3 regions of the Paenibacillus sp. FSL H8-0282 genome follow, and region 3 is predicted to be linked to each of the others. Evidence: predicted binding sites of a transcription regulator. Region 3 holds the regulator's gene; each other region holds the start of a gene.

Region 1 (4,072 bases), 2.0 Mb from region 3:
TCTTGTGACATCGCTCCTAAAGCTTTAAGCCCGCCATAGATTTCTGGAGCCTGCTGATAAGCATGCTTATCTCCCAGCACTACAATAACTGCTGAAGCAGTATGGATTTTATATTGGCCGTAAGCTGCTTCGCGAATTTCTTCTTTTAAGCTCTCGTTAGATATCACTTTGTAATTTGTATGCTGTAGATTATAGGCCGATGGTGCCAATCTGGCATAAGAGAACATTTCCTCTAATTCATTCTGAGGGATGATAACCCCTTCCACAAAATTCATAGCGGATCTGCGTGACTGAATCAAGTCTGTAAAAGCGCTCATAAGTATTCCTCCGTTGTGTATGTATTCGGTTGTAAAATATCAACACCTGATATTTGTAAATGAACTAACTAAATGTTACTAACTCAAAATAACACAGCTCAAAAAATTCGTCAATGATAAAATTTATTGAAGTTAATCTTGAATACCCTGTTGTCAAAAAATAGGACATAAATTAGGATATTAGGATATGTAGAAACACAGTGGATGAAAGGGTGGATAAATTGATTAATAGTAGAGAACAATTGATGATAGATTTGCAAAGAATCGAAGAGAATGACTACGAGCTTAGAAGTGGAGAGGACATAAAGGATTATGTGAAGTTGATGCTTGAGCATATAGGAGATCCCGAGCCTGTACTGCGTGATGAATTGATTTATTCCACATTCTACAAATGGATTAATGAGAAACGTTGGTTTAATGATGCGGAGCTTCGTGAACTGCTGTGGATACTTCTTGACGAGCAGCATCTGTTTTATCACATTGGGAATAAAGAAGATCTCACGGTGTATACAAGAACATTTTCTGTATTGGTTGTTGCTCTTATTCTCCAGCGGCATAGGGAAAAGGTTATATTAGATAGCTCTGAATTTATAAAGGTGAAGCAGGGTTTGATTCGTTATTATGAGGAAGAACGGGACTTAAGAGGTTATATGGAAAAAGAAGGCTGGGCACACGCAGCAGCCCATGGCGCAGACGCCTTGGATGAGCTGGTTTTATGCTCGGAGAGTGATGCCGCGGTGCGGGAAGAGGTTCTGGCAGTTATTCAAAAGATGCTTTATAACGATCAATACATATTTAGGGACGAAGAAGATGAAAGGATTGCTACTATTATAGTTACAATCATCGATCATCATTTACTTCCACAGCAGTCTATAACCGATTGGATTCTCAACTTGGCGCAATGTGTCAGTTGGCCTAGAAGCCACAGCCAGTACGTTAATCGAATAAATACAAAGAACTTCCTGCGTTCTCTTTATTTCAGGTTACCTCTAACAGAGAAGAATATGGACATTGTGGAGGTTTTATTGAAAACTGAGAAGAATTTGAATGAATTTGTACATTAATTCACTCAAACGGTTTTAATTAACATTAGTAATTTAAATAATTTATTATAATGTAATAAAAATCACAAATTTTTATGGAAATTCAAAAACTTTGTGACATTTATAACTTGATAAGTGCTATAATAGAAATATGGCGTTAAAAGTTCTTATGTTTTTCATTACTATTAAGCAGCAAAGCTTATTGCAGAGGAGATTTGGATATGTCAGAATCAATCACTCAAACACAACCTGAACAAGAATCACCAAAAGTAGCTGTTAGCAAGGAACAAATGGATGTTCTAGAACAGCTCTTGAAACCAGAAGTCCAGGAATCATTAACAGTCTTGGTGGAACAGCTGCCAAAATTAACTGAGCTTGTTGGCGTGCTTACAAAGTCCTATGACTTTGTGCAAACTGTCGCAGCGGATGATGTTTTGAAAAGTGATACGGTAAGTGCAATTAAAGAACTTGCTGAACCTGTAGTGCATTCCGCGAAGAATATGGCAGCTACAGTGATCGAAGCAAAAGATCGTGCGAATGAAAGTAACGAAGTTATTGGTCTTTTTGGTCTTATGAAGTTGTTGAAAGATCCGCAAGCGCAAAAGCTTTTCCGTTTCGTAAATGCATACCTTCAAGTTGCTGGAGAACGCAGTAAGCAGAAATAATCATTTTCATATCTTATACGTAAGGGACGGAGGAAACATCATGTCTAAACATATTGTCATTCTAGGAGCAGGTTATGGTGGTCTACTAAGCGCCTTAACCGTACGCAAATATCTCAAAAAAGATGAAGCTAAAATTACTGTAGTTAATCAGTATCCTACCCACCAAATCATTACAGAATTGCATCGTCTTGCAGCAGGTAGTGTTGCAGAGGGTGCTGTAGCTATGCCTCTAACTAAGCTTTTCGCAGGGAAAGATATTGACCTGAAAATCGCGAAGGTTAATTCATTTTCTGTGGAGAACAAACAAATTGTTCTTTCTGATGGTGTGACACTTACTTATGATGCGCTTGTTGTAGGTCTTGGCAGCACTACAGCTTATTTTGGCATTCCAGGGCTTGAACAATACAGTATGGTATTGAAATCAGCTGCAGATGCTAACAAAATTCATCAACATATTGAAGATCGTATTCGTGAATATGCGAAATCGAAAAATGAAGCAGATGCAAACATCCTGATCGGTGGCGGCGGCTTAACAGGTGTTGAGCTTGTTGGTGAAATCGCGGATGTATTGCCTACACTTACTAAAAAATATGGCGTTGATCCTAAAGAAATTAAGCTAATGCTCGTTGAAGCAGGTCCTAAAATCCTTCCAGTATTGCCAGATGCATTAATCGAACGTGCTGTAGCAAGCTTGGAAAAACGTGGTGTTCAATTCCTGACAGGTCTTCCTGTTACGAATGTAGAAGGCAATGCGATTGACTTGAAAGACGGTCGAAAAATTATTGCTAACACATTTGTATGGACTGGTGGCGTACAAGGAAATCCACTCATCGGCGAATCCGGTCTTGAAGTTAACCGCGGTCGTGCAACGGTGAATGAATTCTTGCAATCCACTTCCCACAAAGATGTATTCGTTGCTGGTGACAGCGCGGTGGTCTTTGCAGAAGACGGACGTCCTTACCCTCCAACTGCTCAAATCGCTTGGCAAATGGGTGAATTGATCGGATACAATCTGTATGCCTTCTTGAAAAATAAATCGTTTGAAAGCTTTAGCCCAATCAACTCTGGTACACTTGCTAGCTTAGGCCGTAAAGACGGTGTTGCCATCGTTGGTGCAAGTTCTACTCCGTTAAAGGGCTTGCCTGCAACTCTGATGAAGGAAGCAAGTAATATCCGTTACTTGTCCCACATTAAAGGATTGTTCAGCCTAGCTTACTAATATAGCTTAACCCTAAACCCTGCTCAAATCTGAGCGGGGTTTTTGTTATTGTTTTTTTAGTGAAATGTTTGCATTATTGATGTTTCACAGTAGGCTGTATTCATTGTATTTGATATAATAGATTGGGTTATATTAACAGAGGTAGTTAGAGGAGGATTTCATTTATGATATTCCAACAAAACGATGTCATTCTGTTTCAAGGGGACAGCATAACAGACTGGGGGCGTAATCATGAAGACGCTTCATCACTTGGAGTAGGTTATGCAATGATGGTCGCCGCTCGTCTGGGGTATTTATATCCAGAGAAGAATCTTACTTTTATTAACCGTGGTATTGGTGGCAACCGTATTGTTGATTTACAGGGACGTTGGGATAAGGATTGTCTGGATTTGAAGCCGACTTGGGTGTCCATTTATATTGGAATTAATGACACTTGGCGGCGTTTTGATTCTGGTGAAGAAACCACTCCCGAGCAGTTTGAAGCTTCATATCGGGACCTGATCGAACGCACTCGGAAATCTTTGGATGCTAAATTAGTGCTTATAGAGCCTTTTGTTTTGCCTGTACCGGAAGATCGTAGAACTTGGCGTCAGGATCTTGATCCTAAAATTCATATTGTCCGCGAGCTGGCACGTGAATATGGGGCGCCGCTGGTTCCGCTAGATGGACTTTTTGCAGCGGCTTCCGTAAAAGCAGAACCGGCTTACTGGGCATATGATGGAGTACATCCTACTCCTGCAGGTCATGCACTTATTGCGGATGCTTGGCTCAAAACGATGGGAGCAATCTAATCAATTGCCATTTTAAGACTAGAACCACGCTTTAATA
Region 2 (4,072 bases), 170 kb from region 3:
TATATTCCTCTAACCTCAGGTGAAACTTACAAGCAGCTTGAACAAAGAGTAGTGCCGACAATGGAGCGCATCATAAACGATAACGTAGGGCTAGAAGTGCTCATCGTCACGCATCGGATGACTTTAAAAGTCATTATGGCTTATTTTCTCAATAAATCATTGCAGGAAATTGGGGAGTTACCGGATATTCTCTCTACAGCATTATGTAAAGTAACCCTAACTGATAACAATACAACCATTGATCTGTATGGAGATACTTCACATTATCAATGACTATGGGTCAAAAAATAAAAAGGTAACTCCGATTAACGGGGCTACCTTTATAGGGTTCAACATTAAATATCCACACTTTTGATTATAAAACTGCGGACCTTCATCCATTTGCCTGAAATGAATTCATCAATCGTTTTCGTCTTTGGTCTAACGCAAAAGCGATGTTTTGCCCCTTTATCAAAGCCCACAGCTTCAAAAATTAGGCTATCCCCTATTTGCTCCTTGAAGAACACCTGCTTTAATCCCAACCTATTTAACATTTCAAGCTTTACGCTCTCAATATATGTGCGCGAATACTCCTTAGACATATGTGTTCCTCCTAGTAGTGGTAGTAATATTATAAGTCAATATGAAGAAAATCAACAATAGTTCATATATTCATCCACAAAAAACAACCAGGCAGCGATTCTCCGTTGGAGGTTCACTGCCTGGTGTTTTGGGTCTGCGGTGGTTTGCTTGAGTAGGTTACGAGCTAAGCTTAATCATTTGTAGCTTTCGGATACCCACTCCGTTGTAACGCACTATCTTGGTGAAATTTGTAAGATAACTGCATTCTGTACACTTATTCCATATCCACAAGGGCTAATTCTAACTTTAAGTGTATTCTATACAATTAAAAACTAGAGAAGTAGCCTGTAGAGTATTAAATCAAGAAAAATTGATGTACTAAATACAGCTATTTTTATTGGCTGGGCGTTTTGAGCATTTTAGTTGTACAAAATACAGTTAAACCCATCTACTGTACACTTCAATACTCCATTACTTGTTACTTCAAAGCTTCCGTCGGCTCTCATATGGTAACTAGATGGGGTGTAGTCCATTATGAGTTTGCCCATTCATACTGATTCCTTTTTCCTGAACCTATCCGGATAATTCTATCTATATAGTTAGTCCTTCAACTTCTACCTAATCGAAATCATTACTAACTTATTTAACTTCAGTTGCCCCAGTCACTTTACCTTCAATCCCTGCAGTTGCTTTCACATCTTCGTTTGCGAAGTAAAGATTTCCATCAATAGTCGAGGTTTCATGCAGATTAAATCCGTTCGTTTCTACATAAACATCACCTTTAATGGTTCCGCCTTGAACTCGTAAATTTTCACTTTGTACAGTTAACTTAGGTACAGTGAGTGTGTAATTGGCAGTAACTTTGTGATCAGCGTCTTGGGCATAAAGAGCAATCTTACGGTAGATGTCGCCGTCTGCGGCCCCTTTATCATGGAATTCGCCTTCAACAACAACATCTTGGGCAATCGTCACATCATTTAGAATGGCAATAATCCAATTTCCATCTTTACTTACAGCCTTGGTAAACGCATCTGCTTGATTTACGATTGAAGCTGTAGTAACTGCATCCGTTTGCTCTGTAGTTGGAGCCGTAGTAGCCGCCGAATTAGTCGCATTATTATTATTCGCACCACAACCAGACAAGACTGCAACCGAGACGCCTGCTACTAACATCATTTTAAATAACTTCATTTGAAATCCCCCTTGTTTTTGATTATAAATTAATTATATATTAAAAATTTTAATAAACAGGTGAAAATTTTCACAATATTGTGTCGTTATCTGAAGCGGTTTCACAAAGATCACTCCTCTCCATCCGGAATCGTATCCATAAGTAACACCTCATCTCGCTGCCCGTTTTAGGTTCATGGATCTTAATACTTATTTACCCAAATTTTAAGAAAGGTCACAAAGGTGCTTAATTCCATACAAAAAGGACACTCCCAATAACTGCGGAAGTATCCTCATAATCTTTATTACTATAAATCTTTAGATTAGATATCCTCTTGAAAAAGATATGGAACCATCATACTCTACGCTTACTTTTTTAATGTTAGGTTTATGCAAAACTCCAGCATAAAAATAATACAGCGGAAGGATGACCATTGGGTCAATAAACATTTTTTCAGCTTTTGCATAAAGCTTGTTTCGTATAATTTAGCTTAAGACGATTATCAAGCAGATCTTCCCAGGGTTGAATCTCAAGGGCTACATTCTTCCATTTCTAGCAACTTAACAGGGTCATCTGACTGCTCACTCCCCCCCATTGACGCTTTAGAATCAGAATGTTAATCTTTAGAAAATATCACAAGGATAAGGGAGCTATTTACTGGTGAAAAAGACAACCATGAAGGACATCGCACTTCGTGCCAATGTCTCCGTCGCAACAGTGAGCTATGTTCTGAATCGTGTCGGCAACCAAACCATTCCTGAGAAAACGCGCCAGCAGATTCTTCAGCTTGCCGAGGAACTGCATTACATACCGAATCTGGCAGCACGTTCACTTGCGAATCAGAAAACAGGATTGGTCGGTGTGCTTGTTAACACAGCAGCCCATACCCCACACTGGAAGCTCCATGCCCAGTTCTCATTTATACATGCCTTGGAACAACGGTTAACAAATGCTGGTTACCATACGCTGCTATATTCACTTGATGTTGACCAGCCTTCTTTGGATATTATCGTAGAAAGAAAGCTGGAGGCTGTATTTCTGATCGATGTGCGCGAGGAAGCCTTTTATTCGATCTCCAAGCATTTTGTAGAAGGAATTCCTTTGATTCTGATCGACAGCATGATAGAAGATAAACTCTTTAAGCAAGTCTTTTTCAACTATCGAGCAGCTCTGCAAAAGGTAAAACCACAGGACCTTTCACAGGTATGTTTAATTATGGAGAGCTTCAATAACTCTTTCCTCACCCGCTTTATTCAGGACAGTCTTCCATTACCTGAAGAAGCGATATTCACCGTTGTCAATTTGGAGGAATTAAATACATTCTTACAGGAGGGGGGCTATAAAGAGGCCATTGTCATTAATGAGTTTATTGGAAGTTACGTTGAAAAAAACGGGAGGTTCGAACAACTCTCTGTTCTTTGCACCTGCAATTGTCCGGAAATATTAGGAGATGACGTTCATAAATTCATTTTCACAGGGGATAAAGCGGCTACTGCATTTGAACTCATGGACAAATTATTGCATCATTCTGACTACTCCGCACAAGAAAATAATTGTTATTTTGTAGAATAATTTTTTTGGCTATTCACTTAAGCGTTTAAGTTGAAAGGAGCATAACTTATGCCTGGTCCTGTATTAGTGAAACAAGTTCCCTCTGCTGTTCAAGCTCATCCCTCACTTTGGGGAAATCGGAGATTCCTGCTGCTACTCAGTTCGTACTCCATTTCCTTGTTCGGTAACACTTTTCATAGTATTGCTTTAAGTTTATGGGTACTGCAAACGACCGGCAGCGCCAAAATGATTGCCATCATCACGATAATCAATTTATTGCTTAGTTCTTTGCTCGGATCGATAGGGGGAACTTTTGCGGATAGGGTCAATCGTCGAACCCTCATGCTGATCACAGATCTGATAAGTTGCGGACTCGTAGTGACGCTAGCTTTAGCCATTTCCCTGCCCTCTACTTCGTTCATTATCGTCGCCATACTGACGGGTCTTACGACCATTTCAGCTTTATTCCAGTCCCCGGCATACCAAGCTTCTATCACTACTGTTGTTGGTAAAGAACATCTACAAAAAGCGGTAGGACTGTTGAACTTGTCTGAAAACATCTGCCGGACTATTGGTTATTCCGCCGGTGGGATTTTCGTAGCGAGTTTTGGAGCAGCCGACGCTATTTTATTTGATGGAGCTACATTCTTCCTCTCCTTTCTGCTCGTGTTAGCGGTCCGTTCCCTTCCTTTGCCAACTCAATTAAATAACGTGCCCAAGAAAGAACGGAAATTCACACAGGATTTGATCGATGGAATTCGCTATATTTGGAGGTACCCTTTTGCACGC
Region 3 (4,072 bases):
GAACGCAGTGATGCAGGGGCAGGAGAAGCGGGACAACTGGTTATGCGGTTGCTTCCCGCCCGTAAGCCGAAGGATTGGGATGAATTGGTTGCGCTAGAGAACACTATGAATCTGACGTTAAGCGACATCATCCGTAAGGGTGATAAAATGCTTAACGAGATGCGTGACCAGGAAAGCCAATCCTCAGCAGACAGCCTTGTTACTGATATTAGCGGTTTATTTAAAGATTTGGCTTCCATACGTGAGCAAGTAAGATTCTTTATGGGGCTGAATGACGATAATGTAGTATATTGGCTGGAGGCAAATGGAAATTACCGCAGCAAATCCCTACAGCTGTATGCCGTCCCTGTGGATGTTAGCAGCCAGCTTAAAGAGTTGTTCTTCGATAAGAAAAAAAGCATCGTGCTTACCTCGGCGACGCTATCTGTAGATAAATCTTTTCAATTTATGATTGATAATCTCGGACTTAACGAAGCTGTAGAAGAGGGACGTCTAATGACCTCACTCCTTCCATCTCCCTTTAAGTATCGCGAGCAGGCACTGCTAGTTATACCGCGTGATTTTCCTAGTGTGAAGGGGAGTGTGGGCGATGCTCGATTTGTCGATACACTCGTACAGTCATTATCGGAAGCTGCTAAAACAACACGTGGGCGGATGCTGGTTCTGTTTACTTCTTATAAAATGCTGCGTCAGGTATATGATCCGCTTAAAGAGGCTTTGGCCTCACAAGAGATTACGGTGCTTGGTCAAGGCGTGGAAGGTGGCAGCCGGAGCAAGCTGATCCGCCGCTTTCAGGACAGTGCAGCATCCGTATTGCTGGGGACGAGCAGCTTCTGGGAAGGTGTAGATATTCCAGGTGAAGCACTGACTTGCCTGGCCATCGTGAGACTTCCGTTTCAACCACCGAATCACCCGTTGGCGGAAGCGAAGTCTGAGTTATTGCAGGCCCAGAAGAAGAATCCGTTCATGAAATTATCTGTTCCTCAAGCGGTTATTCGTTTTAAGCAGGGATTCGGAAGACTGGTTCGCACGGCGCAGGATCGCGGAATAGTTATTGTTTATGATACGAGGGTTATTGAATCTCATTACGGGAAGTATTTCCTTTATTCATTGCCTGGTCCCAAAATGGAGCATATGCTTACTGATCAAATGGTCCCTCGCATAGCGGAATGGCTAGAGGATGGCGGCGCTTCTTAAAACGCTCGTCTTCAGTTTAGCTCCTCCTTATCCTTAAGGGCGGTGTGTTACAGTACCGTCCTTAATAAGGAGAGGTAGACGTTTGAATATGGATTTTCACAAGAACATTACTATTTTTAGGAGGGAAAATATGAAATCGGATAAAATATCAGAAGCCGTTGTTCGCAGACTGCCTGTGTACTTGCGTTTTTTGAATGATCTCCAGAATCGCGAAATATTAACAGTTTCCTCTCAGGAACTTGGGCAAAAGCTTGATCTTAATCCCGCACAGATTCGTAAGGATTTAGCATATTTTGGTGACTTCGGCAGAAAAGGTATCGGCTATGATGTAACGTATCTTATTGAGAAAATCCGTCATATCCTGAAGCTGGATCAACAGCTTAATGTAGCTTTAGTTGGAGCAGGTAATCTCGGACATGCCTTGTCTAATTACAATGCATATCTCAAAGATACTATGAAAATCACGGCTATATTTGATTCGTACGCTCCTAAGGTTGGACGTAAGATCAACTCCCTTACTGTGCAACCGATGGATGAACTAGGCAGCACAATTCGTGAGCAAGGTATTCGCATTGCCATTATTACCGTACCTGATTCAGAAGCTCAAAATGTAGCAGATATCCTCATTTCTTCTGGGATTGAAGCGATTTTGAACTTTGCCCCTGTGATTCTGAAGACACCACCGAATATCCGGGTGCATGCAGCTGATTTTACAACTGATCTGCAAAGTCTTGCTTATTACTTGCGGGATGGAAAGGAAGAAAGTGAACATGAACAACAATAAAACGATAATTAAGGGCGGGTATTTTCTGACTCCGGAAACGGATGAGCCGGTTCTGAGTGGATATATGACTATTGAAGATGATTTAATCACTTACATAGGAAAAGAAGAGCCTCAGATGGAAGCTGGAGTGCAAGTGGTTGATGGCAGCCGTCTGCTGTTCATGCCTGGACTTGTAAACACACATGGTCATGCGGCGATGTCTTTGCTGCGTGGATATGGAGATGATTTAGCGCTACAAGTGTGGCTTCAGGAGAAAATGTGGCCGATGGAGGAAAAGTTCACCGGTGATGATGTATACTGGGGAACCTCCTTATCTGTATTGGAAATGCTGAAGGGTGGAACTACGACCTTCCTCGATATGTATGATCATATGGACCGAGTAGCCGAGGTAGCTGAGTTATCAGGTATCCGTTCCGTATTGATGCGTGGTGTGATCGGGTTATGTCCAGAGGATGTACAGAATCACAAGCTTGCGGAAGCGATTTCTTTTGCCCGTAACTGGCATGGAAAGGCTGACGGTAGAATTACTACTATGATCTCGCCACACGCCCCTTATACTTGCCCTCCGGACTTCCTGGTTAAGTTCGTGCAGGCAGCGCATGATCTGGATTTACCGATGCATACGCATATGTCCGAAACGAAACGTGAAGTGGAACAAAATGTGGCGGATTACGGGTTACGTCCTGTAGCTCACTTAGAGAAGCTTGGAATGTTCACACGTCCCTCGATAGTTGCACATGGTGTTCATTTAAATGATGAAGAGATTGAGATCTTGGCTCGCCATAATGTGGGTGTATCTCATAATCCGGGCAGTAATTTGAAGCTGGCTAGCGGAGTGGCTCGGGTTACTGATCTTCTAAAAGCTGGTGTGAAGGTGTCTCTTGGCACGGATGGCGCGGCAAGTAACAATAACTTGGATATGTTTGAAGAGATGCGGCTTGCAGCTCTCATTCATAAGGGTGTCAGCGGTGATCCAACGGCTGTCCCTGCTCCAGAAGCTCTGCGTATGGCTACAGAATATGGCGCGCAGTCCATCTTTTTAAATAATGTAGGCAGACTTGCTGTAGGGATGAAAGCTGATTTCATTGCTATTGATATCGATCAGCCGCATTTGCTGCCACACACAGATCTGTTGTCTCATGCAGTTTACTCTGCTAGCGCTAAGGATGTTGAGCATGTGTGGGTGAATGGTAAACAGGTCATCAAGCATGGACAATGCTTAACCCTGGATGAGGAAGCTATCCGGCGTAAAGCGCAAGAAGCCTTCGAAGGTTTATTGAAGCGTTAAGTCTGGAGAATAACGAATAAATAATAGGCTGTGACTTTTTGCTTTTAGCAAAAGTTGCGGCCTTTTGTGCATTTTTAAGACTGGGAAAGCTAGAAAATTATGAAATTTTGGATAAACACGCGGGTGTGTTATATAATCAAAAAAGATATATTACTAGAAAGGGAGCTGTACCTTGAAGAAAAGGAAAAAATGGATCCTCCTGGGGTCAGTTCTGATTCTGCTCCTGGGGTTTGGACTTATCCAGTTCTATGCCTATATTATGAAAGATCAATGGAACGAGCGTGATATCGCTAAGGATGTTGCCAAAACCAGAGCGGGTCTAACAGAGGTAACCAAAGCACAAAAATCGGTTTGGGATGAAAATGCAGTGTACTGGGTATTAACTGGGAAAAATGAAGCCGGGACTGCTCTTATGGTCTGGGTCCGCTTTACGGTAGATGGAAAATTTGCTGAAGGCGACGACGCAGTGTTTGCTGAGGAACTAAGTAAAGGAACCTCGGAAGCCAAAATACGCGGCATTATCAAAGCTGATCTTCCGGACATAACGATTGAACGCTTGCTGCCGGGAGTATATAACGGAGAGTATGCTTGGCAGCTTTTTTATAAACAGAGCGGTCGGTATTATTATCAATTTTATCGCTTTTCGGATGGGTCCCGAATGGGCGAAGGTTACAGTTTACCTAAAAGTTAAGCTGAACATAAGGAAATTAAGGGTGGCATAGTAAACAAGCGAACTTTATTATAAGTTCGCTTGTTTACATTTATTTGATGTACAAAAGTGATATACTAAGTGATATACTGAA

The links. The regulator Rex, encoded in region 3, represses fermentation and respiration genes when NADH is low (regulators of the CRP and FNR family bind a similar motif). The targets are predictions, from matches to a motif close to TTGTGAAATATTTCACAA.
Region 1: the regulator Rex is predicted to act here: its motif matches at 1,432-1,449, upstream of NST94_RS11285 (DUF1641 domain-containing protein).
Region 2: the regulator Rex is predicted to act here: its motif matches at 1,811-1,828, upstream of NST94_RS19275 (polymer-forming cytoskeletal protein).

What each region holds. Positions count from the first base shown of each region.
Region 1 covers NZ_CP150146.1:2,620,860-2,624,931, forward strand. Annotated here, with positions in the region: gene NST94_RS11275 (nitroreductase family protein) at 1-317, opposite strand, end outside; gene NST94_RS11280 (DUF2785 domain-containing protein) at 539-1,381, shown strand; gene NST94_RS11285 (DUF1641 domain-containing protein) at 1,582-2,025, shown strand; gene NST94_RS11290 (NAD(P)/FAD-dependent oxidoreductase) at 2,066-3,244, shown strand; gene NST94_RS11295 (SGNH/GDSL hydrolase family protein) at 3,409-4,035, shown strand.
Region 2 covers NZ_CP150146.1:4,447,511-4,451,582, forward strand. Annotated here, with positions in the region: gene NST94_RS19265 (histidine phosphatase family protein) at 1-273, shown strand, start outside; gene NST94_RS19270 (hypothetical protein) at 336-581, opposite strand; gene NST94_RS19275 (polymer-forming cytoskeletal protein) at 1,201-1,752, opposite strand; gene NST94_RS19280 (LacI family DNA-binding transcriptional regulator) at 2,393-3,304, shown strand; gene NST94_RS19285 (MFS transporter) at 3,353-4,072, shown strand, end outside.
Region 3 covers NZ_CP150146.1:4,622,051-4,626,122, reverse strand. Annotated here, with positions in the region: gene dinG (ATP-dependent DNA helicase DinG) at 1-1,197, shown strand, start outside; gene NST94_RS20010 (redox-sensing transcriptional repressor Rex) at 1,328-1,981, shown strand; gene NST94_RS20005 (amidohydrolase) at 1,968-3,269, shown strand; gene NST94_RS20000 (DUF5590 domain-containing protein) at 3,442-3,960, shown strand.